DNA from 2 places in the Peribacillus sp. FSL M8-0224 genome. Region 2 is predicted to be linked to the other one. Evidence: riboswitches for the same ligand, from Rfam matches in the RefSeq annotation. Region 2 holds a riboswitch; the other holds the start of a gene.
What was found. A riboswitch is a leader RNA that binds a small molecule or an ion and turns the genes downstream of it on or off. The one in region 2 is predicted to bind cyclic di-GMP.

Region 1 (16,504 bases), 1.6 Mb from region 2:
CAAAAGTTCGATCTGCTCTTGATTTATGATGAATCATATTTTTATAAAGAGTTAGTTGATTTATTATTAATTGACCTTGAGGTAATGTAAGGTGATATGAATAAAACCAATTTATATCAAATACACCAATGGCTTCTGGAGATATTGCAGGAACATTTGAAACATCACTTGCCCTCCAGCTGTTTGTTAAATGTATTAAAATATACAGCCAGATGGAAGCATATTTTTCATCCCTAATAGCTAAAAGTTGGTGTTTTTCAAAGTCCTTAGCGTGTAAGTAAATTGTTTTCCATTCCTCAAAGTTATAATTTTCTTTTTTGGTTTTTGGAGTTAAGTACTCGTTTCTTGGATTTGGGATATCTTTTATTCTATATTTAGTTACCCTTACAGATTTAACAAACTTTAGAAATCTGTATAGAAACTGTTTGGTATTAAACAACTCACAAGATGCCAATAACTTAAAGGCCTCTCCGTTGTGATAATAAAAAACTTCCTTATGAACCTCAAAATATACTATATGTCTTAAAGTATTAATTAAAGCAGGAACTGAACCTTTACTTATGGATTTAAAGGAGGCATTACTTCTTGAAAGAAGATCTTGTGCGTAACGTTTAAATAATATATAAGTCTGTGTTAAATGAGAAGGTATGTTAATATCCTCTTTTTCTAAAATAAATATAAAATATTCATGGGGGTCAGATGGTGCAGAGGTGATAGTATTTGTGCTTCTTAGATTATTCTCTTTGTACCTTTGTACTTCTTCTCTTTGATAAAAATATTTGATAATTCGTTTACCGTTCCCTAATATATCCAAGAAGTAATAACACCAACGAGGGACATCTATTTTTGTTAGAGTGATAGGAGGTGCAGCAAGGTCAAGATACGTACATACTTCTTCCCTGGTAATATACTTCTCACTATATTCTTTAGCGAGAAGTATATAATATTCAACCTCTCTCTTGTTAAACAACCATACAGGACCAGAAGGGTTATTATTTGGTTCTACATAATCATCAAAAAGTTGAGTAAACGTTCCGCGTGTACACCCATCCCGTATATGAGCAGCATTTGCCGGAATTATTTTAGTCAATTGAGGAATGGTGTAGTAATTCGTATAAGTATGTATCAATTTTTCGATGTGTTTTCTGTTGATGTAAGTTTTCCTTTTATACCTAAACTGAAACGGTGGAGTGGTCAGGGAATTTATTTTATTTCTAATTGAATGTCTATCACTGAGGCCTGTGATATTTTTAAGTTCATCGTGTGTTATGTAGTTTTCATTCAAATTTTGAAAGAAATTATCGACGGAATACTTTGAGTAGCGTTCTTCTCCAATTTTCCAAATAAGTTTAATTTCAACCAAAAGATCAAAGGTATAAACGTTTTCAGGGGAAAGCCCAATTTTATTACACACTTGTTCTTTTGAGTAACTTGTTGTTTCTGACATTCTATCACGCCCTCTAATCATTAAATTCAAAGGTATATAATGCTTCTAATCCTTCTTCTTTCTCTTGAAGAATTTTAAATTTACTTAAATATCTTAATGCAACACCAGTACTTTTATCCCTTCTCCATAGTGCAAGTTGTTCCGGACTTTTTGCTTTCCTTGCCATCAGATTCGTATAAATTCCTCGTCCAATGTGTGTGTCCCATTCATGTAAGTTTAAAAAAGTGTAATGGGGATTCTTCTCATCTTCTAATCTCTTTAAAAAAAGGTTTTTAAGTCGCATAAACCGTTTTTCAAATACATCGCCTGACATAGGATTATTATTTTGGTCTAAAAATAAGGCATTAAATTTGTTTTTATCACCAACATCATTTAGGAGTGAAAAATGATTCTTTACTAGTAATGGAAACAATGATGTGAGTTGTATTTCTTGCGTGGGATATTCTGATGTATCACCTTTTGGATATGTTTTTTCAGTATTTCTTAATCTAAGCCAAAAGTGCTGTTTACGACTCAATGAAAGGCTACATCCTCTTGCACCATACTCACCTTTTAGTATTAAATCGGACCTTGAGACATTGGTAACCTCTCCAGCTCTGAGGCCTCCAAAAAATTCAAAATAAACTGCTAAAGCAATCATTTGGATCTCTTTATTACTACTTTCTAATGCAGTTTTAAGAAACAACATTATTAACTTGTCATTAGGAAATGCCGTTATTTTTATTGGTTTATTTTTAGAATTATCATCGCCAGGTAGTGAAAAGCCATTTTCGGAGAAAATTGAAATATTGGCTAGATCACTTTTTTGATACCCGAGAAATTCGTTTGCTACAAAGGAGGGTAATATTTTTCTTTTGGCAAGATAAATATAAAAGCTAAATATATAATCTGCATCTTTTTTGAGGGTCTGAGATGAACGATAACGACCAGCATTTTCAATTTCTGATTCTTTCCGTTTCCGTCTTTCATATTTTGTTGTTTTCTTATAGTTAAGATAATCTACTACATGATTGATTCTGAACTGTTTAAACTCTGATAATCTATACGTTTCATAGTTATCAATTAATAACCAGTTTAAAAATCTCTTAATAGATTCTGCTGCTGCCTTTTGAGTATTATAATTATTATCTGTTTTTGCATATATAGTGCGGATAAAATCAGTAACTGGGTGTGGCTTAAAGAAGTGACTGCTTTTTTCCTTTACAACAATTGTTGCATATTCAACAATATACCCATTTCCTATATCTGTATTTGCTTTTACAACTGCAAACGTTAATCCCGCATTAGGATTCATTCTTCACTTCCTCTCACCCCTAGGGTAGTAAATGTTAAAGATTGTTAAAATAAAAAAATGCTAAAAGGTCTGGAGTAAGTTGGGGTATATATTCTTGTGTTCCTCGATAAATTCGGAGAACTGATTATAAAAGCCTCATGCTATAGCCCTCTCCATAGACTTTCTACCCATAGGAATTACGCTTGGATCGACAGCATGATTTTCGCACTCGGAGATCTACGCCTGTAGATGTGACACCGTAAAACGCTACTGAGCCGTTCTTGATTGTTGTCTGTAAATTACTTTAATCGCATGCTTATCTACAGTGTTTTGCCACGTCTGGAGGGCTTCTAAAGCTTCTAAAGCAGATAGTATGAGTTCTTTCTCCGTTTTACCCGCTCACTCCCCCCTTGGAGGATTTAAATCTTCATTAAGATCTTGGCTCACAATATACAAGACAGTGACACATACCCAAAATCATCATATTAAACAATCATTTTTAGCCAGAAAGGTTGCCCGTATGACAATGCATGTATTGAAAAGCTAAATTAGCTATTTCAATTTATTGAAGGTTGGTATAACTGAAAAATAATTCATAGCAGCTTAGGATATAAAATTCCATTAAAAATACAGCTTAGAGATTTATTTTTTTGCATCCAAAATATTGACTCAAATCCAGTCCTCGAACTTCGTTCTGCGGAGTGCTGCTCGCACCGAGACTTTGTCCTCCTAAAACACAAAAAATAATATTAGATTAACCTCCAGAATGTGTTTCTTATTTTTATATGTGCTAACTATTTTATTTAATAAATCTCACAATTTAAAAATATGTGATAAATCAATTATAGTATTTAACCGTTTATTTATCAACATTTATATTCTGAATATTAAAATTAATCGAATAAATCTCATAGGTGTCTATATATCAAAAATCAATTCGCGGCAGTGATGTGAATGCAGCCCTTCATTATTTGGGTCGCTTAGTCGAAGCCGGCGACCTTGTAAGCATCGCCCGCCGCTTGGTAGTCATCGCTTACGAAGACATAGCTCTGGCCAATCCCCAGGCTGGCCCCAGGGCCCTCGCTGCCGTCGAAGCCGCTGAACGACTCGGTTTCCCTGAAGCCCGGATCCCACTTGCCAACTCAGTCATCGAGTTATGCCTATCACCAAAATCGAACACGGCCATTGTCGCAATCGATGCAGCTCTATCAGACATACGCAGCGGCCATAGCGGCGATGTACCAGATCATCTTAAGGATGCCCATTACAAAGGGGCCACCGAACTCGGCCGCGGCATCGACTACCTTTATCCGCATGACTACGAAAATGGCTGGGTGAAACAGCAATACTTACCGGACAAACTGCGCAGCAAAAAATATTACAAACCGAAAAAGAGCGGGAAATTTGAACAAGCCCTTGCCTCGGTCTATGAAAATATCGAGAAAAAGAAATAACTCCGGATCACTTCAAATCCGGAGTTTTTTTATTGACAACTTTCAACATGCGTTCAAGACTATTATTCTGTGAAAAACCACCAGTAAACCAATTGTGTTCCAGACAATATGTACAATTGTCAGCCAAATACTCCGGCTAGGTCCTTTCTTAAGAAACCGCTTAGGCTAAATTCCTTTCCTTTTGAATTGCCTTGCTTGGCCAATTTTCCCCGCAGAAAAAAACAGGCTTCCCGTATCTAGTAAATGGATTACAATCCTAGCGTCAATTAAGAGTCTAGCGGCATGTCCCTTTACAAAAGAAGGCACAACAACTCTTTGGTTGCTGCACCTGTATGGTCACTCTTCGTCTTTATAGATCCCCTTCGATGCTTTAATCATATTATCCAGCCACATTTTCTTAAATATATTCACACGACGAGGACTGCCATTCTCCTCACCCTCGGCTGAATTTTCAGTTTCTTCTTCTTCTTCTTCTTCTGCTTCTTCTGCAGCCTCGGAAAGGATTTCATTTGAATTGCCTTCATCTGATGAGCTTTCCGTTGAGCTGCTTTCATCTGATGAACTCTCCGTTGAACTGCTTTCATCTGATGAGCTTTCCGTTGAGCTGCTTTCATCTGATGAACTCTCCGTTGAGCTGCTTTCATCTGATGAACTTTCCGTTGAGTCGCTTTCGGCTGATGAACTTTCCGTTGAATCACTTTCGTACGATGAGCTTTCCGTTGAATCACTCTCGTACGATGAGCTTTCCGTTGAATCACTCTCGTACGATGAGCTTTCCGTTGAATCGCTTTCGTACGAGGAACTTTCCGTTGAATCGCTTTCGTACGATGAGCTTTCCGTTGTATATTCCATTTATTCTTTAACCTCCAAAATTTATTTATCCTTTAGGGATATCCGTACTGCATATATATGTTCCTACTTTCTAATAGGGACTTTGCTTATCACCCATTTTAAAGTAAATCTTCGTTCTAAATTAACTAGTTGTTAAATCTGATTAGCTTTCAGTTGAATCATCCTCGTCTGATGAGCTTTCCGTTGAATCACTCTCGTCCGATAAGCTTTCCGTTGAATCACCCTCGTCCGATGAGCTTTCCGTTGAATCACCCTCGTCCGATGAGCTTTCCGTTGAATCGCTCTCGTACGATGAGCTTTCCGCTGAATCACTTTCGTATGATGAACTTTCCGTTGAATTACTTTCTTCGTATGATGAACTTTCAGTTAAATATTCCATTTGTGCTTAGCCTCCAAGATTTATTTATTCTTTAAGGATATCCGTATTGCATATATATGCGCCTTCTTTCTTGGAGGGACTTTGCTTATCACCCATTTTGAAGTAAAACTTCATACACCTGGATATATTTGGTTAATCCATTCCACCTGATCAAATTCATTAGAGTCATAGTTTTTCTCCTTCCAAACAAAAAAATAACCTCGGACTCTTTTCCGAAGCTACTTTATGATTTCCCCTAATTAGTGCTAGCTCGGAAGACATCAGTCGTTTTAATGGCTGAACCATTCTCAGGCTTGGACATTATGGTCCAGGAGTCGATTGTACGGAGCTTGCTGTCATATATCAATTTTGAAAGGCAAATAGTTATCAGCATGGCAGCAACAATACTTATGAAAAAGACTTGCAACCTCTAAATATATGAATCTAAAAAAATAAACACTAGGCCAAATTGCACAGCCAAGAACGAAAGAAGTGTAGATTTTCCGATCAGCCACCCCTTTATCTAACTTCCCAACCCCTTCAAGATTGTTCAGTTATTAGCACCAAAATATGCCAAAGGTATTATAAAATAGCAAAATATACTATTCTTTTACTATGAAATTAAATATAATAGATGAAGTGGTTACAAAAAGAGGAAGGAAGTAAACTATGAGACATGAAAAAAAGAAGAAAAAGAAACGGACATGGCTGAAGGTAGTCGGGATAATTGTCCTACTTTTTATACTAGCTGGGGGAGCCTTTGCCTACTCCGTATGGAATTCACTGACAAAAACCGTTGACACGATGCATACACCAATAGACCGTACCACCGATAAACGAACGAAAGACCTTGCACTATCAGATCAGGAGCCATTCTCGATGCTCATGCTTGGCGTCGATGAACGTGATGGCGACAAAGGCCGTTCAGATACAATGATCGTCTTGACAGTCAATCCACAAAAGAAATCGGTCAAAATGCTAAGCATTCCGCGTGATACAAGGACCGAGATCGTCGGTCATGGGACACAGGATAAAATCAACCATGCATTTGCCTTCGGGGGCGCGAAAATGTCCATGGATACCGTTGAAAACTTCCTGGATATCCCAATCGACTATTATATGAAGATCAATATGGAAGGCTTTAAGGATATCGTTGACGCAGTCGGCGGCGTGACCGTTCAAAACGATTTGGACTTCACTTATGAAGGCGTCCATTTTGCAAAGGGAAGCATTAATCTTAATGGAGAAGATGCGCTTAAATATTCACGAATGAGATATGATGATCCGAATGGTGATTATGGCCGTCAATCCAGACAACGTTCCATCATCGAGGCTGTCATCAAAGAAGGCGCTAGCCTTTCATCCCTGACGAAATACGATGATGTATTCGATGCTTTAAGTAAAAATATCCAGACGAATTTGACGTTTGATGACATGATGGACATCCAGAAGAACTACAGGGACGCAAGCAAAAGCATAACCCAAGCAACCATTCCAGGAAATGGAACGAAAATCGACGGAGTCTACTATAATATTGTGTCGGATGAAGAAAAAGAAAAGGTTCAATCCGAATTAAAAGAACAATTATCCATCAAATAAGAAAAAATATAAGAGCTGTCCGGACCCGCATCCTGACAGCTTTTTCATTTTCTCGTCCAATATTCTGACAAAAAACGAACACCAAATGTAGAGATTTGTTGGAATTTTTGTTGTTTATTAGGCATGAAAAGACGGTATAATCTAATATGAGCTGACAATTATATCTTCCCCTTGCCCCTTTCATCACTTGACACTATTATTCTTTGGACCCGGAATTCCATCAACCATCATTCATCAACTATAATAAATGATCCTAAACAAAAGGAGTGGATTTAAATGAAAATCAAAGCAGGCAGCTGGGCTATGCTAAGCAAACAGGACAAAATGTTTATTCTGAAAGCCATCAGTGACCGTTCAAGAATGAAATATGTTTCATGAGAAGTAGATCTTTTCGCCATTACATGAGAGCAGCGCCTCTCCCTTTTCAATAAAACGAACTTGAGCCTGAAAAAGGAGAGGAATCTATTCAAATTGATAATTCCATAACAAACGCCATTCGTCTTTTTCTTTGACGACATAACAATTTTATTCCAAAGTAAACACCCCAAAGCGAGAATTGAAGACCTGTGTAACTCTGGTATTTCATAGGCCGATTAATGCTGCCTCCCAACCTAATCCAGACACTAGTTTTTCACTTTCTTAAATATCGTCATACATTATCATACTGAAATATCTGGACAGCCATTTGCTTTAAAAATACATGGCACCTATATTGCACATAATCTGCACGATTCAGAAACCGCTGCTTTATTTCAAAACTTATCAATTCCCAGGACTTCCCGAACTCCGATTCACTTCATACTGATAGAAATCTTCAACCACGCTTTTTGAGGCACTCCTATAGCTAAAACCATAAGAATAGCCGTCAATACTCCTATTGGAATCTAATTTTGTTTCCTCCCCCTCATCACCCTCTTATGCATCATTAATCTATTTAATGGAAAACCATAAAAAAGAAGCATGTTGTTAAACATGCTCCTTAAGTATATGTATCAATAATGATTTCTTAGATTAATTGACGCATCCTCCACCGATAAAAGAAAAGAAGGTGACCATCGCCCATGACACGAGCAAAATGTTCAATATGTATATCTACAATCATATACTATCAGGTTGTTCAATGATCCCGCTTAATTTCTCCTTAATCTCCTCCACAAGTTCCTTTACAGTAACATCTTGTCCAGACTCACCCTTGGCAAAAGTGTCTTTTAAAATATCAAAAAAATCCATTCGAAATTTCCACTCCAATATATAATTGAGCCACCATTCCATACTGTTGTCCTAATCCTTTTTTCAAAAATAAGGAAAATAGCTCATTTATTTGATAATCACATATATAGTAGAGATTGGCAAGCGGATTCTAGTTTACTAACAGAAAAATGACTGAATATTAACATTTTCTTAATATTCAGTACTACTCAATATATATGGATAAAAACAAAAAGGACCGATTCCTCAGCCCCTTCGATCAACCCCATATTATGCTTGTCCCATAAAATAAGTCATTAATGATATCAAAACTAATGTAATAGTAATATAAGTCCCAATAAAAATTCTCTTGCTTCTCTGTTTCTTTTCATAAACTTCCTCGAACGTAATGAATTTGTTTTTTGTCATCAAATAATCTCCTTATATTTCGATGGCAGCTATCTGACATCGCCTGTTGCGAAGTCCCTTTGCTTGAAACCTATAGTATAGTATCGGCACATAACCAAAGACTTTTAGGTATTATTAACTATTTTTTATAGGCTATATTTCTTAAATCCTGCGTAGGTATTATTTTTTAATAATTTAAATCTTAAGCACTTAATTTATAAAATTCATGATTATCTTTATCCAACCGCAAAATGCCAACCATAACGGTACACTAAATACAGTCCCCCACATTAATCCCTTCAAAAAGGCAATAGGTACATCCATAATAAAAATCCCCCTCAATTAGGTCACATTTTTATTATCATCGCCTTGTTCTTTATTCTGGATACCTTTTACGGTGTAATTTCCGGTAATGAAAATAAAAAAGAAGACTGTATAACAGCCTTCCCTAAGGTACATATAGCTTATCCCATGATGTAAGATTTTTCTCTTGATCCATTTTCTACAATAAAATCATTTACATCTTTAATGGACAAGCCTGAATTTTTCGCTTCTAACATTAAATAAACCCATTCTTCCAATTCATTGTTTGCTTCCATGACAAATTCCGCCTATTTGTGGTAACACAGCCGTCTTAGCAAAGCCTTAGACCTGTAATTTTGCGTCCCTATTTTTCAATAGGTTTGCCTTTCTCAAGAATATTTCACATTATGATCTTCCTATTTTAGTTCATGGAGTTAATTTTTTCATTCTTTCTTTTTAAGAAATCGTAATAGCCCATGAATTTTTTCACTAAGTATTAAATACTATATTCATGTTTATTATACTTAAAATCCTGGCCATTAATTAAAATACTTTTCGTTAATTTCCGTCATCATTCTACAATATTCTAAAAAAAACAACTAGGTATTGGGAATTTTGATTCATCACAAACAAGCTTAACGATATTGCATTACGTTAATTTTCTTCGACGTTTATTAAAAACTTTCATAAAAATACTTCCTTCTTCTGTTTTAAAAAACTTTACCCCAACTAATTTTAAAGGTGTCCATATTTCTCTCATTTGATATAAAGGCATTAAAAATCATCCTTTCTTCTATAAGATTATTAATTGAGCTTTTTATTTTATATCTTTCGATAGAATCAACAGGCTAAAACACAAAGAACAATTTGTTCTTTATAACGAATAATTAAGTTGAACTTACCATATTTACATTATTATGTCAATTATTTTCATTATTAATCTATTCTAGTAATTTAATCCTCTCATCAACTACTTGATCTTTCCAGCTCTATCTTGCTAGCTAATTCCAAACTGCAAACGTTATATATATTTGGTGATAGGAATTATCCCATAACCCGGAATCCCTTATTTTTATTTGCCCATTTGAATTTCATAATTGAGCCTGAAAATTAGGATATAATGATTAACTTTATATTTTTTTGTCTATTTTTGTCTGTTTTAAAGAACTAACTATACTTTATTAAGAACAAGTGCTATATTATAAAAAAAACGGTTCATATGGAGGAGGATATGACTAGATATGAGGAATTCGACTCATTAAGGGGTTTAGCCGCTCTCATTGTGTTAATTGGGCATTATTTGATGGTATACCCTTCATATGCTGATTATCAGTATGGTTCAAGCAGCTCCTACATGATTTATTTGTTTAAGGAAACTCCTTTACGCCTTTTTTTTAGCAGTGGAAATGAGTCTGTCATTCTATTCTTTGTATTGAGTGGTTTTGTTTTGTATTTATCAGTTAATAGTGCTAAATTCCACTATTCTACATACTTAATAAAACGAGTGTTTCGAATTTATATACCATATCTAGTAGCAATAGGCATGGCTATATTGGCTAAAATGCTTTTAAGCCAAATTGATTTGCCCTATATCACTGACTGGTTTAATAAATCTTGGACAGGCCCGGATAATCCTTCCTTATTAATAGAACATCTTTTGTTTATAGGGCAGTACAATACAGACGCCTATAACAATGTTATATGGTCCCTTGTGCACGAAATGAGAATTTCAATTATATTTCCTGTTCTGATTTTTTTATTTATACGAAAAAAGCTTAAAGATTCTTTATTATGGCTTTTTGTTTTAATTTTTTCATCGACTTTGTTTTTGTATTTGTTTGGTTCTAATGTGGATATAACAAGCATTCTTCTTAGTTTCCACTACAGTACTCTTTTTTTAATGGGAGCAATAATAGCGAAATATCGACATGGGCTTTTTTCCTATACCTTGAAAATGAAAAAACCTGTAAAAATTGCATGGTTGTTGGGTGCAATTATCTGTTTTATGTACGAAGGCATCATTGGTGAAGTGGATTTTTTAAACAATTATATTTTTAGGGATTATGTTGTCTCATTCGGTGTTTGCATTTTTATCATCATGAGCGTATGTTCCCAAAAAATTTCGGCGGTCTTAAGGTCTAGATTGCTAACTCTTCTCGGGAAGATTTCATATAGTTTGTATTTGTACCATCTTATATCCTTATTCTCATTGATGTACCTATTCTATAACAAGCTGCCTACCGGTTTAATATTGATATTTTCCTTTTTCTTATCTTTTTTACTCTCTTCAGCGTCCTATCTACTCGTGGAAAAACCATGCATGAGGCTCGGATCGTACTTCACAAGAAACAAACAAGAAAAAGTAATTTCCAAAGACCACATAGCTTTAAAACGCAAAATAGGATAATTCCTACTATTATATAAAAATTCTTTGCAAGTTGTGAACGTATTCTTACTATCTCTAAAAAAGTGGTGAAATCGATGAATGAAAAAGTAAAAATTAAAGATTTTATACGAATCTTAAAAAAGCGAATATTTATCATTATTCTATCTACCCTTTGTATTACTGGTTTTATTATTTTTTCGTCCATGTACCTTATGAAACCAACCTATCAGTATTCCACTCAAGTTTTGGCAGGATCATTAAGCATGGATGAAAAGGAAGCCTCGATAAACAAGGTTCAAGAGAACAGACAGCTTGCCCTTTCGTATATGGACATCATTAAAAGTCCGCAGATCATGTTAGGAGTTAAAGAGGAATTGAATCTTAAGACTTCTAGCTATGACTTACTTAAGCAAGTTTCCATTACTAATCGAGATAATTCACAAATCATCACGATTACCGTCAAGGATTCAAATCCTGAATCCGCTAAGGACATCGCCCAAACTGTAGCGAGGCATTCGATATCTAATTTTAAAGACATTACAAACGTTAAACAGATTAGTATTCTCAATGATAATGAAATGGGACAAGCAGAACTGCTTTTCCCAAAGCCGAAATTCATCATAGCCATTTCAATCGTAATAGGCTTTTTTGCTGGAATAGGCTTAGCACTTCTTAGAGAGCACTTTGATGATTCAACCTACTCCGATAGGGAGCTTGAACTTCTTGGAATTCCATTATTAGGGAGGCTGGATTTGAATACCAAAAGAATAAACAGAAAACGTAAAACAACATATAAAACCTTACCTTCCACAAAACGGGGTGAATATAGTGAGTATTAAATTCACAAGGAAACAATCCTTTTACCTAAATGAAATCAATAAAGAGCAATTTTATTCGATATGTAACAATATCGAGTCCAACCTTCATAAAGACGATTCAATATTAATGATTACATCTCTTTCACAATCACAGAATATTGCAAATGCATCAGCGTACTTAGCACTTGCCTTTTCTGAGCAGCGTAAACGAGTCCTTGTAGTGGATGCTAATCTGCGCCAGCCTTCGCTGCATCAAGTGTTTAATATCGATAATTCATTCGGTTTGACCAACCTGCTTTTAAATGAGAAACCCATTAACGAACATGCTATACATATTAAGGGTCATCTATTCTGTATACCAACAAGCGAAGCCATTTATGAGCCAGCAACTTTATTAACATTAGAAACCCTTCCAACTCTGATAGAAGAGTGGAAGAAGGATTTTGACATCATTTTATTCCATACATCAGACAGTTTAAATAAACCTGATGCAAATATCATTGCTAAATATTGTGATGGCATAATATTAGCGATACAAGAAGGAAGAGATAAGTTAGAGAAAATTGCCGGTGTGAAAATGCAATTTGAACGGGCAAATCTTGAAATTTCAGGATCAATGATCATTTCTTAATTCAGGGAGGATAACCAGTGAATTCGAAAGTCAGAGTCGATAGGCAGGAAGAAATTCTGACAAAACCACTATCGACATCATCTAATTTTAATATAAAGCGCACTATGGATTTAATCATCTCGTTTTTTATGCTTATACTAACAGCACCTATTTTACTTTTATTCTGCATTCTTATCCCTATTGATTCAACTGGCTCCCCTTTTTTTTATCAGCAAAGACTAGGCCTGGATGGGAAGCCCTTCAACATGATTAAATTGCGTTCCATGGGCATCGATGCCGAAAAAAATGGACCTAAGTGGGCAAGTGCAAATGATTCCAGGGTTACTAGAATAGGAGCCTTTATACGAAAAACACGGATTGATGAAATCCCTCAACTTATAAATGTTTTAAAAGGAGATATGTCACTCATCGGGCCAAGACCTGAAAGGGAATATTTCTATAAAGAATTTGAAAAGTTTTTACCTGGCTTTAAAAACCGTTTATATGTAAAACCTGGAATTACTGGATGGGCACAAGTAAATGGAGGCTATGATTTATCACCAAAAGAAAAGCTGCATTACGACCTATATTATATTCAACACCGCTCATTTGCTATGGAAGTCAAAATTTTGTTCCGAACATTGACCATAGTCTTTACTGGTTATGGAGCTAGATAACAAAAAAGGGGGAATGAAAAATGAAAAAAGTACTAGTAACTGGGGGCTTTGGATTTATTGGCTCTCATATAGTTGATACATTAATCCGTAATAATTATGAAGTGGCTATATATGATAACCTCTCCACCGGATCCATCGGAAATGTCCAGGCCAAAGTCACTCCCTTCTTTGGAAATGTTGAAGATGAGGTCCTGCTTGAAAATGCGATGGAGACATTTAGGCCTGACTATGTCATTCATCAGGCTGCACAAGTTAGTGTACAACAATCCATTTCGGATATTACGAATGATGCAAGGATCAATATCATGGGAACGATTAACATCGCTAAGCTTTCTCACAAGTATGCCGTTAAAAAAGTCGTGTTTGCTTCATCTGCGGCTGTATATGGGGATGCTGATGTCATGCCAATCACATTATCACATCTTACCTCTCCATTATCACCCTATGGTGCATCGAAAAAAACGGCAGAGGACTATCTAAAGCTCGCTAAAGAATTATACGATTTAAATTATGTGAATCTTCGATACAGCAATGTATATGGACCAAGACAGACAGCTAGCGGCGAAGGCGGTGTTATATCGATCTTCACTAATCTTGTCATAAAAAATGAGCGGCCCGTCATTTATGGAGACGGCACTCAAACAAGGGATTTCATCTATGTAAAGGATGTAGCCGATGCCAATCTGAAGGCGTTGGAATATGAAGAAAGCGGCACCTTCAATGTCTCATCAACCACCAGTACAAGCATCAATCAATTATTCTCAATTATTCAATCCTTTGACAATAATGATTTATCTCCTATTTATCAGCCAGCGAAAAATGGGGATATCAAAGAAAGCTTACTCTGTAATAAAACAACCATTCAAAAATTGGCTTGGCACCCCGCTCATTCACTTGAACAGGGTCTTGCGAGCACATATGAATATTATTTAAACCAAAATCAGCCTTCTTTAACCAGAAAGACCATTCACTCACCTGCACCACTACTCAAGTCATCGACTTTATCGTCATAAAATCGGGAGCGAATAAAGTGAGTATAAAGAAAAATTCTATTTTAAAAAATATTGTCCATTTATTTTACAGTACCATTCTATCTAATGTTCTTAATGCAGCCACGCTCATTCTATTAGCAAATTATTTTAACTCAAAGAACTATGGAATTTTCAGTGTGGCATTGGCTCTTGCCATGGTCATGAACTTTTTCACGGACCTCGGGACAAGTAATACTTTTCTAAGGGAAGGATCAAAAAAGGAAAACCTAGGAAGAACATTTTCTTCCTATATTAAGATTCGGATTGTTTGCTCCCTTTTGACCTTTTTTGTTTTTTTTGCCGGCATTCATATTCTTTATCAAGAACAACAAATTCTTTATATGATCTATAGCTTAATGATCCCAATGGTCATTGGCCTGGCGATGCAAAGTATAGGAATAACCTATTTTCAATTAACTGAAAGGATGCAATTCATCGCGTCGATAAAAATCTTCTCTTCTTTTGCGTTGATACTTTCAACCACGGTGAGTATGGGCTTAAAGGTGGATGTTCATCTAGCAGCCTTTTTATATGGATTCTCGTATTTAGCCGGTGGATTTTACAGCCTTTATTTACTGCTGAAAAAAGCGGAAATAAAATGGAAGTCTCCTTTTGAAAAACAATTATTAACGAATCTTAGTCCGTTTTTAATCAGTGGGTTATTTATTATGCTAAGCCCACAATTGGGTCCATTGGTGCTGGAAAAAACACTGCCTTTAGCGCTTGTCGGTCTCTTTGCAGTAGCCTATCGGATTCCTTCTGCTTTATACCAAATACCAGGGGTCATCGCAGGCGCTTTTTTTCCGCTTTTATTTAAGCGATACAACCAAGGGGAGCTTGCAGAACACACCAGATTGAATATCCTGCAAATGAAAATCATGTCCTATATCGGCATGTGCATGACTATAACCTTATTCTACTTGGCCACTTATCTCGTCACCATTTTATTTGGACCCGAGTGGGGATCTGCGGTTCAGCCTTTAAAAATATTGGCTTTTATAATCGTTCTGCAAGGCTTTAATATTGCCATTGCTGACGGTCTCACAACAAGGGGATTACAGAACCGGCGTACAATTGTCCAGTTTATAACCATCACTGTTGGTTTGGTTTCCTTCTATTTTATGAGCGTTAACTATGCAGTGGCTGGCTCAGCTTTTGCCGTCCTTACCATGGAAATCGTCTCATTCATTGGCTATGTCGCTGCCAACCCAGAAAAAAGAGCGGTACTTTTCAAGGTCATCCTGCCGTATGGTACCTTCTTTTGCATTAGTTTCATCCTAATGCAAAACTTATTATCCGAGTATCCTTTTATAGCCATGGTTTCTACCATCATTTTCGTCACTGCTCTAATTTTGCTGCTCGATAAGAGCATCAAGCAATTAATCGTTGGCTTTATTAAAAAGAAACCTGCTACCGAACATTTACAAGATGGGAGACAAAAAGAGAATGGAAAGATTGCTAATTAATAAAAACACCTCTATATGGTCAGTCTTTCTCTTGTTATTTTTTATTACGCTCAGTAAATATAATATCTCCATCGGTTTTTCTTTAAAAATTTATATGATATTTCTAGCCATTTTCTTTTGCATTCATTTTCGGGATTTTTATTTCCATACCCTTTATCATTATGAAATTCTTTTGCTCTTATTTTATTTCACCTATTGTCTGAGCGGCGCTTTTTCTCAGTATCCTGAATCGAGCATTCGGGTCATTCTAGGAGTGATACTGGTACTTGGCTGTTATTTCATCATGAGATATGTACTGGAGCTAACTTCGTTAAGTGCGATTGAGAAATCGATTGCGAATGTCGGAATCATCTTTAACGTCATTAGCCTATTATTATACTTCATTGGAATACAGGTGACAGGAAGATTTCCAACAGGTGTTGAGATTACATCATATGGATTATTATTGGACCGGGATTATCCAAGATTAATCGGTTTACTGGATGACCCCAACATCTTCATTTTTTTTAACACAATCTTTTTTTCCTATTATTTAACCAATTTAAAGGGATTCAAGCATTCAATTGGATTCCTCCTATGTATGATTACTTCCCTCCTTACATTTTCTAGAGGCGGTATTTTAGCGCTTGTACTG
Region 2 (16,504 bases):
TTCCCCAGCCAATTTCCTTTTGCTCCCCGCGGATTTCATCCAATTCCGCTTGTTGCTGTTCAATTTCACGTTGATACAATTTGGCTTTCAGCATATTCATGGCCTGGGCCTTATTTTTGATTTGAGATCTCTCGTTTTGGCACGTTACCACGGTGTTCGTAGGTAAATGGGTGATCCGGACCGCTGAGTCCGTTGTATTGATATGCTGACCACCTGCACCACTTGCCCGGTACGTATCAATTTTCAAATCTTCCGTACGTACTTCTATATTGATCGTCTCATCGAATTCCGGCATGACTTCACATGAAACGAATGAAGTGTGGCGTCGTCCTGAGGAATCGAAAGGAGAAATACGGACAAGACGGTGTACCCCTTTTTCCGCTTTCAAATAACCATAGGCGTTATGGCCTTTGAAAATTAAAGTGACACTCTTGATCCCAGCTTCATCACCTGGAAGGTAATCAAGGGTTTCCACTTTAAAGCCTCTTTTTTCACCCCATCTTGTATACATGCGCAACAGCATGGAACCCCAATCCTGGGACTCCGTACCGCCTGCACCAGGATGCAGTTCAAGAATGGCATTTTTCGAGTCATATTCTTCACTTAATAAAAGTTGAAGTTCAAAGTCATTCATCTTTTGTGCAAGAACCGTGATTTCTTCTTCCAGCTCCGCTAAAAGTTCTTGATCATTCTCCTCTTTCACTAATTCATATGTCAAATCCAGATTTTCATATGATTCATTCAGGTCGGACAATTGATTGACTTGTTCTTTCAAAGCATTCGTTTCATTGATGACAGTTTGTGCTTTTTGCTGATCATTCCAAAAATCGGGATGTGTCATCTCATTTTCCAGCTGTGCGATTCGTGCCTCTTTTTCATCTAAGTCAAAGAGACCCCCTAAAGTCCGTTAATCGTTGCGCTGTCCGTTCAAGTTCATTTCTTATTTCTGCTAATTCCATTTCTCTTCACCTCATTAAGTATGTTAAAAAAAATCCCTGAAGAGGGATTCCCTTCATTACAAATAAACCTCTTCAAACTATATGCAAACTAAACATGAAAAGAGGCGGCTAGCCTTGGACTTAACCGTCTCATCTTCATTATACACCTAACTTTAGCCTAAATTGCCATGGCAATTCTTATATTTTTTACCGCTGCCGCATGGGCATAACGCGTTTCTGCCAACGTCTTCCTTTTTACGGGCAGGGGCTTTTTTCACTTTTCCCCCGTCTTCTTCCTTCGGATTGACCGCTTGTCCTTTTATGACTTCCTTGCGTTCCAAATTGTTGCGGATTTCAGCCTTCATGATGTATTTCGCGACTTCATCTTCCATTGAAGCAATCATGGCTTCAAACATCGCAAAACCTTCAGATTGATATTCACGTAAAGGATCAATCTGGCCATAAGCACGAAGGTGGATCCCTTGGCGCAGTTGCTCCATTGCATCAATATGGTCCATCCACTTACTATCGACTGCACGAAGAACGATTACTTTTTCGAATTCACGCATTTGTTCTTCAGATAGCTCTTCTTCTTTTTGGTCATAGCCTTCTTTCACTTTGGCTAAAATGAACTCAACCAATTCCGATTCGTTTTTCCCTTCCAAATCAGCCACAGTGATTGAACCTTCATTGAATAGGTTACCATTCAGGTAATCGACAAGGCCTTGTAAATTCCAGCCTTCCTCATCGCCCATTGGTGCAAACGCGACAACATTTCGCTGGATGGATGCCGTGATCATCGTTTCGACGATTTCACGTAAGTTTTCACTTTCCATGACATCGAAACGCTGTTTATAGATAATTTCCCGTTGTTGACGGAGAACATCATCATACTGCAGTAATTGCTTACGTGAATCGAAGTTATTGCCTTCGACCCGTTTCTGTGCGGATTCAACGGCCCTTGTCACCATTTTACTTTGAATTGGCTGGGAATCATCCATACCTAGGCGTGCCATCATGTTTTTCATGTTATCCGAACCGAAGCGGCGCATCAATTCATCTTCCATTGATAAATAGAATTGAGTGACCCCTGGATCTCCCTGACGGCCGGACCGGCCACGCAGCTGGTTATCTATACGCCTGCTTTCATGACGTTCCGTGCCGATGACAGCAAGGCCCCCGAGCTCCTTGACACCTTCACCAAGCTTGATATCCGTACCGCGCCCTGCCATGTTCGTAGCGATCGTTACTGAGCCTTGATTACCTGCATTCGCAATGATTTCCGCTTCACGCTCATGGTTCTTGGCATTCAAAACATCGTGAGGGATTCCTTTTTTGGATAAATAGGCAGATATGACCTCAGATGTTTCGATGGCAACCGTTCCGACAAGCACAGGCTGACCCTTTGTATAACGTTCGGCGATGTCTTCCACAACAGCCTTGAATTTCCCATCAGTTGTCGCATATATAAGATCTGCCCTGTCATCCCTGATGATATTCCTGTTTGTCGGGATCGCAATGACATTCATATTATAAATATTGCGGAATTCCTCTTCTTCCGTTTTGGCTGTACCGGTCATACCTGAAAGTTTTTCATACATCCTGAAATAGTTCTGGAATGTAATCGTCGCAAGAGTCATACTTTCATTTTGGATTTCAAGTCCTTCTTTCGCTTCGATCGCCTGGTGAAGACCTTCACTGTAACGGCGGCCTTTCATCAAACGGCCAGTGAATTGGTCAACGATGACTATCTCGCCTTCCTGGACGACATAATCCACATCCAAATGCATGGAAACATGAGCCTTTAAAGCCTGATTGATATGATGATTCAAAGTAACGTGACTAATATCGAATAAATTATCGATATTAAACGCTTTTTCAGCTCGATTCATCCCATCTTCCGTCAGCTGAACACCTTTTGTCTTCTCATCATATGTGTAGTCCGTATCTTTCTTTAAGGTTCTTACAAACGCATTGGCCTGGATATAAAGCTGAGCCGATTTCTGTGCCGAACCGGAAATGATCAATGGCGTTCTCGCCTCATCAATCAAAATCGAATCGACCTCATCGATGACAGCGAAGTGCAGCGGACGCTGTACCATTTGTTCTTTATATAACACCATATTGTCACGAAGATAATCAAAACCTAACTCATTATTCGTACTGTACGTAATGTCAGCATTATACGCTGCCTGCTTTTCTTCTTTAGAATGACTGTTCAAATTCAACCCGACGGTCAAACCGAGGAAATCATACAATACACCCATTTCGGTGGCATCACGGTGTGCCAAGTATTCATTGACAGTAACGACATGTACACCTTTACCGGTAAGCGCGTTTAAATAAACCGGCATCGTGGATGTTAAGGTTTTACCTTCCCCTGTTTTCATCTCGGAGATATTTCCATCATGAAGGGATGCCCCACCCATGATCTGAACACGGTAAGGATATAAGCCGAGAGCACGCTTTGCCCCTTCACGCGCAACCGCAAAAGCCTCTACAAGCAAATCATCAACGGTTTCCCCATTTTGATAACGCTCTTTAAACTCATCCGTTTTGGAACGCAACTGTTCATCCGATAGCGCAGCAGTCTCATCAGCCAGCGCTTCGACCTGATCGGCGATTTTTTCTAAACGTTTGATTTCTCGCTTATTCGGATCAAAAACTTTATTTAATATATTAAGCATTCAATAACGCTCCTCTATTATGGTAATGATCGTTCAATGACAAAATTCATATAAGTAAGAAGAAACACACCTTCTATTATTACTAATGCACGCTTAATTTTACCACTTCTGTCATAGAGGTACAACTTCATGTCACTTCCCTGGTATAGACCTGAATGCAATTCTTGCGAAAAACAATGGATAAATGAGGAGTAAAACTGTTAAAATAGGAGGAAGTATAAAAAATATGTTGCAAACTCCCCACTATTCCATAAGCAAATGTGAATTATCCATAACCTTCCATCACTAGATGCTGTGTCCTCTCTAGAGATAGCATGTCAAGGTAATCCAACCTTACAGGCGTCATGTTTTGAATGATAAGGTGGGCTGCCGAAACTTATTAGCGGAAGATAAATAGAACATGTTTCGAGGTGGTATTGATGATTGGTGAACGTGTAAAAAAACTGCGAGAAGAAAAGAAAATGTCGATGACTGAACTTGCCGATAAAGCGGGTGTTGCAAAGTCTTATTTAAGTTCGCTCGAGCGGAACTTACAAACGAATCCTTCTATTCAATTTCTTGAAAAAATCTCCTCCGTACTTAACATCCCTGTTGATGCCCTGCTTTACGATGCACCAAATAAGGAAACCTTGGACAATGACTGGATGAAAATCGTTGAGGAAGCCATGAATTCGGGTGTCTCAAAACAACAATTCAGGGAATTCATCGAGTTTAATAAATGGAGAAAAGATAAAGAAGAGTAGAGTGGTAGTGCACTAGTTTACTTACATAATCCTGAAGAATACAGTTTGAATAAGCTAGAATCTCAAGGAAGAATAAACCCTATAAACAGCTATGAATCGAACCACTGTTTATAGGGATGTTCTCGAATTTGTTCGGAACCTATTTTCCATCGTTCTCCTCAAATGTTGCCTCAAGGCTTTCCCGTTTAAAAAAAGCAATGATTTCCTCCTTTTTGAAACCCAAGCTTCTTGCTTCAGAAATCAATTTCACCCATTCTTGATCCATTTCCACATTAGCCACCTCTTCTACCTCCTAAAATACTCTTGTATTTCAGGCAGACCAGCCATCATAGTCACAAGGACCTTAGACCTGTGCCTTTGCGCCCTCATTTTTCAAGGAGTTTGCCTTTGTCGTGGTATTTATTACCAAATACATTACCTATAATCATATTATAACGGATACGTACTCCATATATTGCTATTTTATGTCGGTAATCCACATAAATGCAAAAACTTTTATCCGACAAAATATTACAATATTAAGAAAATTCGAAGTTCAGGTAATTTTTCATAGACTAATTCAATTTCGTTTTTTTGTATAATAGTAAATATTACTCTGCTTAAAATTTCGTTGGGGTGTATTGATTCTCTCGATTGTATGTGCATCGTGGGCTTTTTGCGCAGTTAAATCCTCACCGCAGGTCGGGCAAAGCCACTTTCCATATTCCGCACTGCTAAAAGAAGCCCTATGGCATGTATGGCAATTCTTTCGATACAAATAATCCAACCCCCTCTGCACCTTGATCAAATCGTTTTCTATAAATAACTTATTGTTCTTTTTAAAGAACTAACAATTCGAGTATAGTGCAAAAGATAGGGGTATTTGAATAGGTAAAATTAACTATTTATCTTAATAAAGAACAAATAGTGCTCTATTAAGTGAACTTTCGTGTGTTTTAGAGAACAAAAAAAGCAATCATTTTTTACGTTTCAAACGGATTCTATCAACATGCAAAAAAGCACAACCCAGAGGCTGGGCTGTGCTTTTGATCTTAGAATAATAATTAACTAGGTTCAATCAATCCATAGCGTCCATCTTTTCGGCGGTACACTACGTTTGTTGTATTAGTATCCGCATTCGTGTAAACGAAGAAACTGTGACCAAGCATATTCATTTGTAAAATCGCTTCTTCACTGTCCATTGGCTTTAAATCAAAGCGTTTATTGCGGACCACTTCAATATCATTATCGTCTTCGAATTCATCCACCACTTCGTCAGCTTCCGTATTGAAGGCGAATGCATCGGGTGTAGTCGATAGATTGTTTCGGAACTTGCGATTGACCTTCGTTTTATGTTTACGAATTTGGCGTTCAAGCTTATCATTGATCAAGTCAATGGCAGCATACATATCCGCATTTTCCTCTTCAGCCCGAAGAACCAAATTCTGCATGGGAATCGTCACTTCGACCTTTGATGTATTATTGTTCACTTTTAAATTGACTAACACATTTGCATCTGGTGTATTGTTAAAATATCGTTCTAACTTGCCAATTTTCTTTTCGACGTATTCTCGAATTGCTGGAGTTACCTCAATGTTTTCACCGCGTACGTTGTAATTCATAAAGTGAGTCCTCCTTAAATTAAGACTATACAGTTAGATTCTACAATACCCCTCCGGTTCCTTTTAGAAACACATCATGAAATATGTCGAAATAATGAAACAATTGTCGGAAGGTTTGGAAAGGGTTGATGTCTGCCCTAACTTCATTATATCAAATGCTATGATAGAAAGAAAAAATTAAGCCTATTTTATTTACAGAAAATTTAAAAATATTTAACATAAAAACCGTTTGGACTCCAAAAGGTAAGGAAATCAATTTCTTTTATCATAGAACACGCCATCCACTGATAGACTTTCATACGGATTCGTGTATTTATTGGAAGATTTTTTCTTCTTATTTATTTCCTGGATATCTCGCTGTATCTCCTGCTTTTGGAGCTTCAGCAAGTGATCGACCTGTTGGTTGAGCAACAGAACTCCACGTCCCAGCTGCTGCTCTTCAGCAGTAAAAGGAGGTTTGATTTGGGAAAGGAGTCCATCCCGCTGATCAATCAGCTTTGTAACCCTTTCTATTTTAACATCACGCTCTGTAATCGTGCGATCTTCCAGTACGGCAAGTAATTCAGCAGTCAAATCATGAAAGGCTCTAATCACCATTACACTTGACCGCTTTGGGTGAATTGTTTTTTCCGGTTGATCTGGATTACTTCCTTCCACGTATTCCGGAACTCCGTAACAAGTCCTTCCACTTCTTCCAAAGCAGAAACGTCATTTTTCAGATTCGCTTCGATCAGACGCCGGTTCATGAAATCATACAGACTCATCATATCTTTGGATACATCCGCATCCATATTCAGCGTCACCATCAATTCACGGATAATATTTTGCGCCTTGACGATGTTCGTATTCTTCACCTCGATATTTCCTGCTTCAATGGCTTTCCTCCCAAGCATGATGAACTTCAAACAGCCATTATAAAGCATTAATGTAAGCTCTCCCGGTGATGCTGTGTTGACTGAATTTTGCTGATACGATTGATAAGGATTATTTATTGCCATATTGAACTTCCTTTCCGACTACCTTAACTAAAATAAGAAGCTAACGATGCACTTTGGCTATTTGCCTTTTGAATCGCTTTTTCCATCGCCGTGAACTGGCCGTAATAGCGCGATTCCAATTTCGTTAGCTTTGCCTCAAATGTTGAAATCTTCTTATCCAGCCCATCAACCAATTTTCCGATTGTAAAATTGTTATTAACATATCCGGCCTTCCCGGCTTTTTCAGTAATCGCCTTCATGGATGATTCTATATCATCCCTTAACCGGCGTGCGAGTCCTTTGTCGCTCTTTTCCGCACCATTGGCCATGAACATATCATAGATCGCATTCGGATCCTCACTAATGGCTGCCCGGAGCTTGTCCTCATCAATCGTTAATTTACCGCCTTCCAAATAATTCTTGGTGGTGGTGATTCCCAAACTGCTGAGATTGTTTTTTCCAGTGATTCCATCCACCGAAGTGTATAGGGATGACCTCATTGTGGTCAGGAGACTTTTTAAGGTCGAATCGCTTTTTAACGTTCCGCTCTTCGCTTTTTCTGCCCATAGCTTCACTTCATCCTCTGTCATTGCCTTTTTTTGCTCAGAGGTAAGCGGGGTAAAGGAGCGATATTTCGCTTCACCCGTTTTATCTTGAACCTTTTTAATGACTTCATTGTATTTATTCACAAACTGAGTGATCGTGTCCAGGATAGCATCGACATCAGCTGTTGATGAGAATGTGACTGTATCCGTCGTTTTTTGCTTTACCGTTATTTCCGCTCCATTAATCTGAAACGTATTCGAAGGCCGGGAAATTTCCAGTCCATTATAAACAATGGACGCATTTTCCCCTTTTGAGCCGCCAGCCCCTTCATTGTTACTGCTCATTTTTAGCACATTGAAGAAATCTCCAGTACCCCCTAACTCAATTTCAGGCCGATCTTTTGCATCACCGGTATTTTTAGCAGTGATGGAAAATTTCTGGGACGTCTCATCTAAAAATAGAGTCACTCCCGAGTTAGCATTAATTTTATTTATGACACTTTCTAACGTATCGTCCGCATTAAGGGTAAGTGTATACGGTTTTTCCACTGTTGCTCCATCTTTTACTTCCGTATCAAAACCGCCATCCTTATTGATGGCCAGTATCGTAATATCTTTGGGAGTCGTGATACCCAATTCCGATAGTTTCTTTTTGGGGTCGGTAACAGCTGATTTTTCCGTACTTGTCATGGTTGCCGCCTTGGCAAGTCCATTCACTTTTATATTCCCGGAAAAATCACTGGTAGAATTCACATTTTTCACTGATACAGCATCTGGATTCGATACCGTCACCTTCTTTTTAATGAAGGAAGACTGCTTTCCAATACCATCACGAATGAGCGTATCCAATTCTGATAAAGCTGTATTCATCGAACGGTAATCATCCCGCTGCCACTCGGAATACTGCTTTTTCTGTGTCAGTTTATCCAACGGCACCCGTTCTGCCTGCATCATGCTCTTAACTAATTCATCAATGTCCATCCCGCTTGCTAAACCACTGATTCGTACCAAAATTGATCACCCGCTTATATTTTTTCATCCACCATTATGCCGACAAACTCCGTCATTGCCGCATAGAAATCCAATAACTTCTTCGGGGGAATTTCCCTGATCGTCTCATCCGTCACGTCATCCACTACCTTGACATAATACTCATTCAGCTTCTCATGATATTCAAAACGAACGGCCGTATGTGTTGGATTCAGGAAGGTGTTCAAACTATCCACCATTTCCCGCACCTTTTCTTGTGAAGGCTCAACAGTAGATTCCACTCTTTGTTCCGAATAGGCAAGTGTATTCATTTCACGCTGATAATAAGAACTGATTCCTTCCGAGATTGCTGTTCTAAGTTGTGAGGAAAGAATATTCGTGGACAAACTCTCCAGCATCTAAATAGCCCCCAATATGTTCTCTTTACTTTTTATATCGGTTCTGAAATGGAACTTTACAGTGTATTGCAAAGGATTTATCATATATAGAGAACAAACATTCGCTATTGGAGGGGATAACATTATAAAATGGGATTAAGAAGATAAGCTTACACTATTATATAAGGAGGCTTTCATGATTAATCTTACTGATATCCAGAAAAATATATTATATGCCAGCATTATAAGTGACGGTGAAATAACGAAAATTTATAAAAATAGCAGGAGAAAGAACAATAGCTATCGGGAACACTACGGCACATCTCAGGAAGCTTATCGAAAATGGAAAATTTCATTTTTTGATGGATTATTATATATCACTCCGGCAAGTCAATGTGTCCGTTCCGCTTCTTTAGAATTATTTACGGATTTATTCCCACACTTTTACAGTAATGATGGAACTAAACATCTCCCTTTCACATTACTGAAAAATTGCACTTTACCACATTTCCTAACTATTCTATACATGGATGATGGCTCTTTAAGCATCTCATATAGGGTAAATCATAATAAAAAAATTATTTACCTCACACCGCATATATACCTTTACCTTCAATGTTATCCTAAAGACGAATTAGAGAAACTAAAGGAACATATATTTACCACATATCATTCTTCCTTAAAGCTGAGTTCTCGTAAGGACGGATATGGATATATTCTAAAAACTACTTCTGTTAAAGAAACTTTTCGTTTCCTCGAACTAATCGAACCTGTAGCAAAAACTTGTTCTTCAATGTTATATAAAACCTCTTGGGAATTCCGAAATCAAAAAGAAATACTCAGATGGAAATCTAAGTATCCTGATTACACGATTCTTACCAGCAGTTCAGATCGCTCTAAACCCTATTCTCCAGATGAAATTAAATTACTAAGACAACTTAAAGAAAATGGTTATACCACAAATGAAATTGCAAAAATGCTAAAAAGAAGTTATTGGTCCGTTACTCACATATGGCAAGAAATTAAAAAACTAAACTAACGCTATCTTGTGTGATAGTATTTCGGAGCTAGATAATCATGTTTATCTAACCGAGTCCTTATATTTTTCTATACAAAAGAGACCCTAGTAAAACTAGAGTCTCTTTCAGGTAATCTAAAATTAACGAAGAAGTTGTAAAACGCCTTGTGGTTGTTGGTTCGCTTGCTTTGCGACTATGTCTTTCGAGCATAGAACAGACTATATCTTCACCCTTATCTTATTAGGGGCTGGGCACTTCGAATGGCTACCGCCACCCTACGGATTTCATTGCCATAGCTTTCGCCTTAGACTGTATATCCTAGTCGTTGAACCTTCTCCAGAGTTTCCTCAAAGGAGCTTGGCTGCTGATTATCCATTATGTCATCTCCATCATTTTCAGACCATCACGCTTACCGTTTCCAGTTACGTTGTGGTTGATGCAGCTTTAGGAAGTTCCAGCAATTCACCCAGTCATAATTTTATCCATTACTAGATAAAACGCCCTTCAAATTTACCTAAGGAGTTGTAAAACCCCTTGAGGTGCTGAATTTGCTTGAGCCAACATTGCTTGTGCTGCTTGAGAAAGAATTGAGTTCTTAGTTTGATCCATCATTGTTTTAGCCATATCGGTGTCACGAATCCGTGATTCAGCAGCCGTTAAGTTCTCTGAAGAAGTTCCTAAATTGTTGATTGTGTGCTCTAAACGGTTTTGGTGAGCACCTAGTTTAGAACGTTCTTGAGAAACTGTTTCAATCGCAGTATTAATTACTGTGATAGCTGAATCAGCTGAAGCTTGATCAGAGATGTTGATACCTTGTTTAACGCCAACAGCATCATCGTCAAGAGCAGTTGCTGATGCTAGAACTAATTTATCATCGGCATCGTAGTAACCTGCCGCTTTTGCAGCAACACCATTACCTGGGTCAGCGGGTACTGCATCAGCCCATGTAGCTTTTTCGTTTCCAGCACCATCTACAAGAACCTTGTCTCCTCCGTTTGTAGCAGCTTTCAAGTTATTCTCAACTTTTAAAGCAGTAGCGCTCATGTCATTGATAGAAATTTTGATATTTTGGTTTTCGTTAGCACCGATTTGGAAAGTTACGTTTGTAGCAGTTCCATCGATAAGGTTTTTAGTATTGAATTCAGTGTTTTCAGCAATACGAGATATTTCTTCTGAAAGTTGGTTTACTTCTTTTTGAAGTTCGCCACGGTCTGCATCAGTGTTAGTATCGTTTGCAGATTGAGTAGCTAGTTCACGCATACGTTGAAGAATATCGTGAGTTTCGTTTAAAGCACCCTCTGCAGTTTGAATCATTGAAATGCCATCTTGAGCATTACGAGAAGCTTGATCCAGACCGCGGATTTGTCCACGCATTTTTTCAGAGATTGCAAGACCAGCTGCGTCATCGCCTGCACGATTGATGCGCATACCTGATGCTAGTTTCTCCATTGATTTGGATTGTGCGTTTGTTGCTGCACCTAGTTGACGATGTGTGTTAAGTGCTGTGATATTGTGATTGATAATCATTTTTGTTTCCTCCTTGAGTCTTAAGTCCCCACGTCCATGTGGTTGTTTACGATGGGCAGTGAATAAGTCGGCCGCCTATTTCACTGCCCATCGTTGTATATTTAATATCGACCTGCTTGGAAACATATTTAGCGGATTTTACGATTTTTTCTTGAAATACTCATTTATGCCTTCCAGAAAATTAGTTTCTGTTTTGGAGGCTTTTCTATTTTCCTGCTGAATGGAAAGATAGATTTCCTTCCTATGGATATCGACGTTTTTCGGGGCATTGATACCGAGTTTGATCTGATCCCCTTCAATGGACAGGATTGTAATTTCGATATCATCGCCAATCATGATTGCTTCATTCGGTTTTCTGGTCAATACGAGCATCATTTCCCCTCCTGTTCGGCTGGAGGTTCAAAAAGTTTGTGCTTTGTACGGTATTCACTAGCATTCATGATGAATTGCTTTCCGACTTTTTTTGGGCCGTTTATGATAATTGGGGCCTGGAGATTAGCCGTCGTTTCATTGAAGGGGTCCTGGATCGTCAAGATGACGAAAGTGATGACTTCCAGTTCCGTTTCTATTTGTAAAGAAGATAACACCTCATCCGTAAGCTTCACTTCGTAATCATGAAACACTTCAAAAGGATCGGTCACAATGAAGGCAAGCTCTTTTGTTTCTATCGATTGCAGGACGAAAAAGGGTGTGTCATCCAAAGCTAGTAAGCAAAACTTTTTTTCTTCTAAAAATCCTGGTATCCCGCTTTCAAATACATAAATCTCTTTCTCTGCCAATTCGAGTTCGCCATGAAATTTTGTTTGTAGGATCATCTATGTTTTCACTTTCCTTTCTCATCCGCATATAAATTGATGAAATCAATATCCAGCGCATTTTTTTGTAGAATTTCGACATTCACACTGCCTGGTGTATATGTATGGTTCACCCTATTGATTTGAGCATCAATGATCGGTTTTTGGGCGGTTGCTTCAATTTTCACTTCCGCTGGCTGGTAGCCAAGCTTCACGCTGAATGGAGAGGGAATCCAGCCGAGATTGAACTGCTTCTCAGGTCCTTTGCTGTTTTGCCTGGCCTGTTCAGCGAGTGCATTACCGCCTTTTTCAATATGCCTCAGCTCCGTCCCCTGCTGGGCACGTCTTGCCATACCCGCCAGCCAATCTTGATATCCCTGCTGCGCAAATTCATCGACTCTTCTTGAGAGGCTTTTCAAATCCATGTCTTCCCTTGCTTGTGACTGATCGATCGTCAGCTTGCCTGGGGTCGTTTGAATCTCCAGGATCGCTTGCGGCTGTTGAATGGATTGGACAGCCGCCTTCTGTTCGATTTGCTGTACAGGTTGCTCTATATTCAATCCAATCTTCATTGGGGCGGATTGCAATCTAATTTGCGGAATCTGCATCATCAACACTCCTTATAGAAAAAAGCTATCCATTTAAGAATAGCTTAGCGAAGAAAATCCAATAAACTCGGCTGCATGATTTTTGCACCGATACTTAATGCTGCACTATGGACACTTTCCTGGGTCGTCAAATCCATGATCGCCTTTTCGATATCGACATCCTCATTTTTCGAAAGGATTTCAGTGGCAAATACCTCCTGCTGCTTGAGACGGTCCGTCATCAGCTCAATCCGATTTTGCCTTGCGCCAACCTGTGCCTGCATGCCCAAGAAGGTATTTATCGTTGCGTCAAGTCCTTCCAGCGTGCCAGTCACGTCGCCTCCGTTTTCCAGTGCCTCGATTGTCTGGTCGATGCTTCCGCCGGCAGCTAGTGCATCACCAAAAATCTTGGAACCGTCCGTATTGATTTTAAGGGAAATCCCGGAAAACACTTCAAGGTTTATGTCCCCTGTGCCATACACCGTATTTCCATTGCCATCTTTAACGGACGATGGTCTCACATTCGTATCCTGGCCGTTGAAAATATACTTCCCGCCAATCTGTGTGTCGCCAAGAGTTATGAGATGTTCTTTTAATTGTTTAATTTCTTCAGTAATGGTTTTCAGTTGTTCCCCTTCATAAGTGCCATTGCTGCCTTGAACGGTTAATTCACGAATCCGCTGCATGGCGGAAACACTTTCAGTAATGGCATCATCCGTGCTGTCGATCCAATTGGTCGCTTCGGCAATGTTACTTTGATACTGCCCTATTTGATTGAGGTTTGTCCGGTACCCCATTCCCATCATGGCCGCAACAGGGTTATCGGATGGCTTGGAGAACTTCTTTTGAGAAGAGACCTGTTCTTGCAGCTTGGACATCTTTTCGTAACTGCTGCTTAAATTGCTCAGCATATTATTGGTTAGCATCGATTGCGTTACCCGCATATTCGTCCCCTCCTATCATCGGCCTGCTGTACCCATTCCGTTTATGATTTTGTCCAGCATTTCATCCATCATCGTCATCATCCTTGCAGATGCGTTGTATGCCTGCTGGAATTTGATCATGTCCGTCATTTCTTCATCAAGGGATACGGAACTGACGGAATCCCTATTTTGGTTAACCGATGCAGCAAGGACGACAGAGTTGGAAAGGTTCTTTTGGGCGCTTTGGGAATCCACACCAAGCTTTCCGATGATACCGGAATAATAGGTGTCGAAGCTTCCCGTCAATTCGTCAGAGTTTTGGTCTTTGGTCGAGTATTCACTGAACGCCTTCTTTTTCAGGTCAGCCAGGAGTTTGGCATTTTCATTATCCCCGGATGCCCCTCCGCTTTTTCCGCCTGCGGCAATTTTTGTGGGATCCTTAACGATTTCACCATTCACCTTGATGCTTTGGGCGGCACTCTTACCAGGTTCAAGTTCAAAGAAGTTCAAAGTTGAAGTGTTGCCATCACCTAAGGCATACCCTTGTTTATGGATGGCATTGAACTCATTCACGAAAGCGGCCGTCATATTATCAAGCTTTTTCAGCATATTAGGATAAGCGCCGCCGGTCGTGCCATCAGCCTTCTTATAGCCGAAGCTTTTGATCAAACCGGACAGTTCCCCCGAGAAATTGTAATCGGTCAATGTTTTCGAACCAAACTTCAATCCGTCCACCATGCCTGTCGTTTTATCATGGCTAACTTCAACTTTCGAAGTTCCCACCATCCCGGTTTGGTTAACACTGACCAGATTGATGGGCGGCACAAAAGATGAACCGTCTTCTTGCATCAATTCGATGTTGTATAGCCCTGTGGCTACATCGCTGGCTCTGCCGTAATCCGTTGGAATGACGTTATTCACTTTAATGCTGACAAGCTGTGAGAGATTGTCCACGAGCACATCACGTTTATCATAAAGGTCATTGGGGATATAACCATGCGGCTCCACTTTGCTGATCTGTTGGTTAAGCTGATCAATACTGCTGATGAGCGTATTGATTTCGTTCGCTTTGACGTTTATTTGATTTCCGATATCCGTTTGAACGTTCGTTAGCGAGTTATAGTAGTAGTTTAGGGTTTCCGCGACCATGACGCCCGTTGAGGCAACGACTTCACGCGCCCCGGAGTTTTCCGTATTCGCCGTCAGCCCCTGCAGCGAATTCCAGAACTTCTCCATCGTGGCGGCCAACCCGCTGTCGGTCGGTTCATTCATGACGCCTTCCATTTTCGTCAGGGATTCGCTCATGGCCCCGTAATAACCGATTTTATTACTTTGTGTCCTGTATTGTGCGTCCAGGAAACTGTCCCGGATCCGTTGAACCGTTTCAGCTGCAACCCCTGTCCCGATTTGGCCGGCAACGCGCGGGCTGTTCAAACCGACAGTAGGAAAGCCCGACGTCTGGACCAGGTTGACCCGCTGCCTTGAATATCCTAAAGTATTGGCATTGGCCACGTTATTTCCTGTTGTATACAAGGCCCCTTGAGAGGTGGATAATCCGCGTTTGGCGGTCTCAAGACCCATAAAGGTTGAAATCAATTGCTCGCACCTCCATCTTTTTTCTGCTTCTTATGCTTTGGAATCAAACATTCCCATGCCGATTTTCGTCGTTTTCCCAATCGAATCCCCATAATTCAGGTTCTGGTGCTGAGGTCTCAGCATCTCCAAAGAGACATTGATGAATTGAAGGGACTGATAGATCAATTGCTGATTTAAACCGTTCCGCTCCTTCAGCTTTGCCACTTCATCGATCAATGCCGCTTTTAGCATTTCAAGGACTTCCGTTTCTTCTGGTCCTGTCAGTTCCGTCACGGTCTGGATGGTGGCAGGCTGTCCCGCCGTTCCATTGGCTGCAAGAAACTCCTCGACTGCCCTTTCTCTCTCCTTATCCGTCTGACTGATCGCTTTAATATGCTTTTGTTCCGAAATCAGCAGGGCAGTAATCGCCTCGGTATCATTTGCTTTCAAAATGGCCGTTTTACTTATCGCCAATTGATTGAAGCTTATATGAAGCTTGATCAATTTTTCAAGCGATCCGATGATGTTCCGTGCAGTCATTTCTCTGCCTCCTCCGCTCATAAATGAAGGACGGAAACTGGCTCCGTCCACTTCATTCAAGCTTCTTTTTCATGGAAAATTCATTTCCGGTAAAAATCGATGAGACCCTTAGCCGTTGCTTGTGCATTCAATTTATAATTACCTTTTTCAACCTGGATTTTCAGTTCATCCACTTTTGCTTGTCTTGCAGCAAGAATCGGAGATGATTGCTGCATTTCTTTTGCCGCTGAAGAAATTTCAACTTTATCCGAGGATTTGACCTTGGATTCTTTGATATTCCCCGTTTTATTGGCTTGAAGATTATAAGGGTTAACACCTGTCATACCGACGTTATTGATTTTCATATTCCAGATCCTCTCCTTCGGTCGATTTTATAAATCCCATTATGTTTCGATTTCTTAACACATGAAAATGGCTCTGGACTTTGTTATTTTCCCTATCTTTATTATCGACAAGGAACGGATTTCTTTAATTGTTTGCTGTAATCTTTCCTTCGACACCCATTGTCGAATATTGTTCTCAATATCGAATATTTTAACAAAAACGGCATCATGTTTCCATGAATGAATTACCCTTTTTGCTCATCCTTCATGTAGTACGTATTTTTTTTATCATTTCCTTGAATTTCAGTCAGGCGCTTTTCTTCATTTTCAAATGCCTGCAAATCCGTACGCAGCGAAT

Region 1: another riboswitch for cyclic di-GMP. It lies ahead of MKX49_RS16475 (anti-repressor SinI family protein); the one in region 2 lies ahead of sinI (DNA-binding anti-repressor SinI).

What each region holds. Positions count from the first base shown of each region.
Region 1 is NZ_JBBOOJ010000001.1:3,412,616-3,429,119, forward strand. Features, by position in the region: gene MKX49_RS16435 (hypothetical protein) at 1-1,447, opposite strand, end outside; gene MKX49_RS16440 (hypothetical protein) at 1,461-2,741, opposite strand; partial or broken gene MKX49_RS16445 (AAA family ATPase) at 3,635-4,174, shown strand; gene MKX49_RS16450 (hypothetical protein) at 4,511-5,026, opposite strand; gene MKX49_RS16455 (hypothetical protein) at 5,169-5,405, opposite strand; partial or broken gene MKX49_RS16460 (ABC transporter ATP-binding protein) at 5,645-5,773, shown strand; gene tagU (polyisoprenyl-teichoic acid--peptidoglycan teichoic acid transferase TagU) at 6,054-6,983, shown strand; gene MKX49_RS16470 (hypothetical protein) at 8,082-8,213, opposite strand; gene MKX49_RS16475 (anti-repressor SinI family protein) at 9,044-9,178, opposite strand; cyclic di-GMP riboswitch class I at 9,196-9,277, opposite strand; gene MKX49_RS16480 (acyltransferase family protein) at 10,114-11,289, shown strand; gene MKX49_RS16485 (YveK family protein) at 11,364-12,107, shown strand; gene MKX49_RS16490 (CpsD/CapB family tyrosine-protein kinase) at 12,097-12,717, shown strand; gene MKX49_RS16495 (sugar transferase) at 12,822-13,373, shown strand; gene MKX49_RS16500 (NAD-dependent epimerase/dehydratase family protein) at 13,394-14,386, shown strand; gene MKX49_RS16505 (oligosaccharide flippase family protein) at 14,404-15,870, shown strand; gene MKX49_RS16510 (O-antigen ligase family protein) at 15,851-16,504, shown strand, end outside.
Region 2 is NZ_JBBOOJ010000001.1:4,992,696-5,009,199, forward strand. Features, by position in the region: one part of gene prfB (peptide chain release factor 2) at 1-895, opposite strand, end outside; one part of gene prfB (peptide chain release factor 2) at 897-959, opposite strand; gene secA (preprotein translocase subunit SecA) at 1,112-3,625, opposite strand; gene MKX49_RS24330 (helix-turn-helix domain-containing protein) at 4,045-4,368, shown strand; gene sinI (DNA-binding anti-repressor SinI) at 4,508-4,648, opposite strand; cyclic di-GMP riboswitch class I at 4,679-4,764, opposite strand; gene hpf (ribosome hibernation-promoting factor, HPF/YfiA family) at 5,412-5,969, opposite strand; gene MKX49_RS24345 (flagellar protein FliT) at 6,222-6,566, opposite strand; gene fliS (flagellar export chaperone FliS) at 6,566-6,967, opposite strand; gene MKX49_RS24355 (flagellar hook-associated protein 2) at 6,991-8,502, opposite strand; gene flaG (flagellar protein FlaG) at 8,517-8,879, opposite strand; gene MKX49_RS24365 (DNA endonuclease) at 9,055-9,897, shown strand; gene MKX49_RS24370 (flagellin N-terminal helical domain-containing protein) at 10,388-11,404, opposite strand; gene csrA (carbon storage regulator CsrA) at 11,543-11,776, opposite strand; gene fliW (flagellar assembly protein FliW) at 11,776-12,219, opposite strand; gene MKX49_RS24385 (DUF6470 family protein) at 12,228-12,806, opposite strand; gene flgL (flagellar hook-associated protein FlgL) at 12,851-13,729, opposite strand; gene flgK (flagellar hook-associated protein FlgK) at 13,745-15,304, opposite strand; gene MKX49_RS24400 (flagellar protein FlgN) at 15,335-15,823, opposite strand; gene flgM (flagellar biosynthesis anti-sigma factor FlgM) at 15,904-16,167, opposite strand; gene MKX49_RS24410 (TIGR03826 family flagellar region protein) at 16,392-16,504, opposite strand, start outside.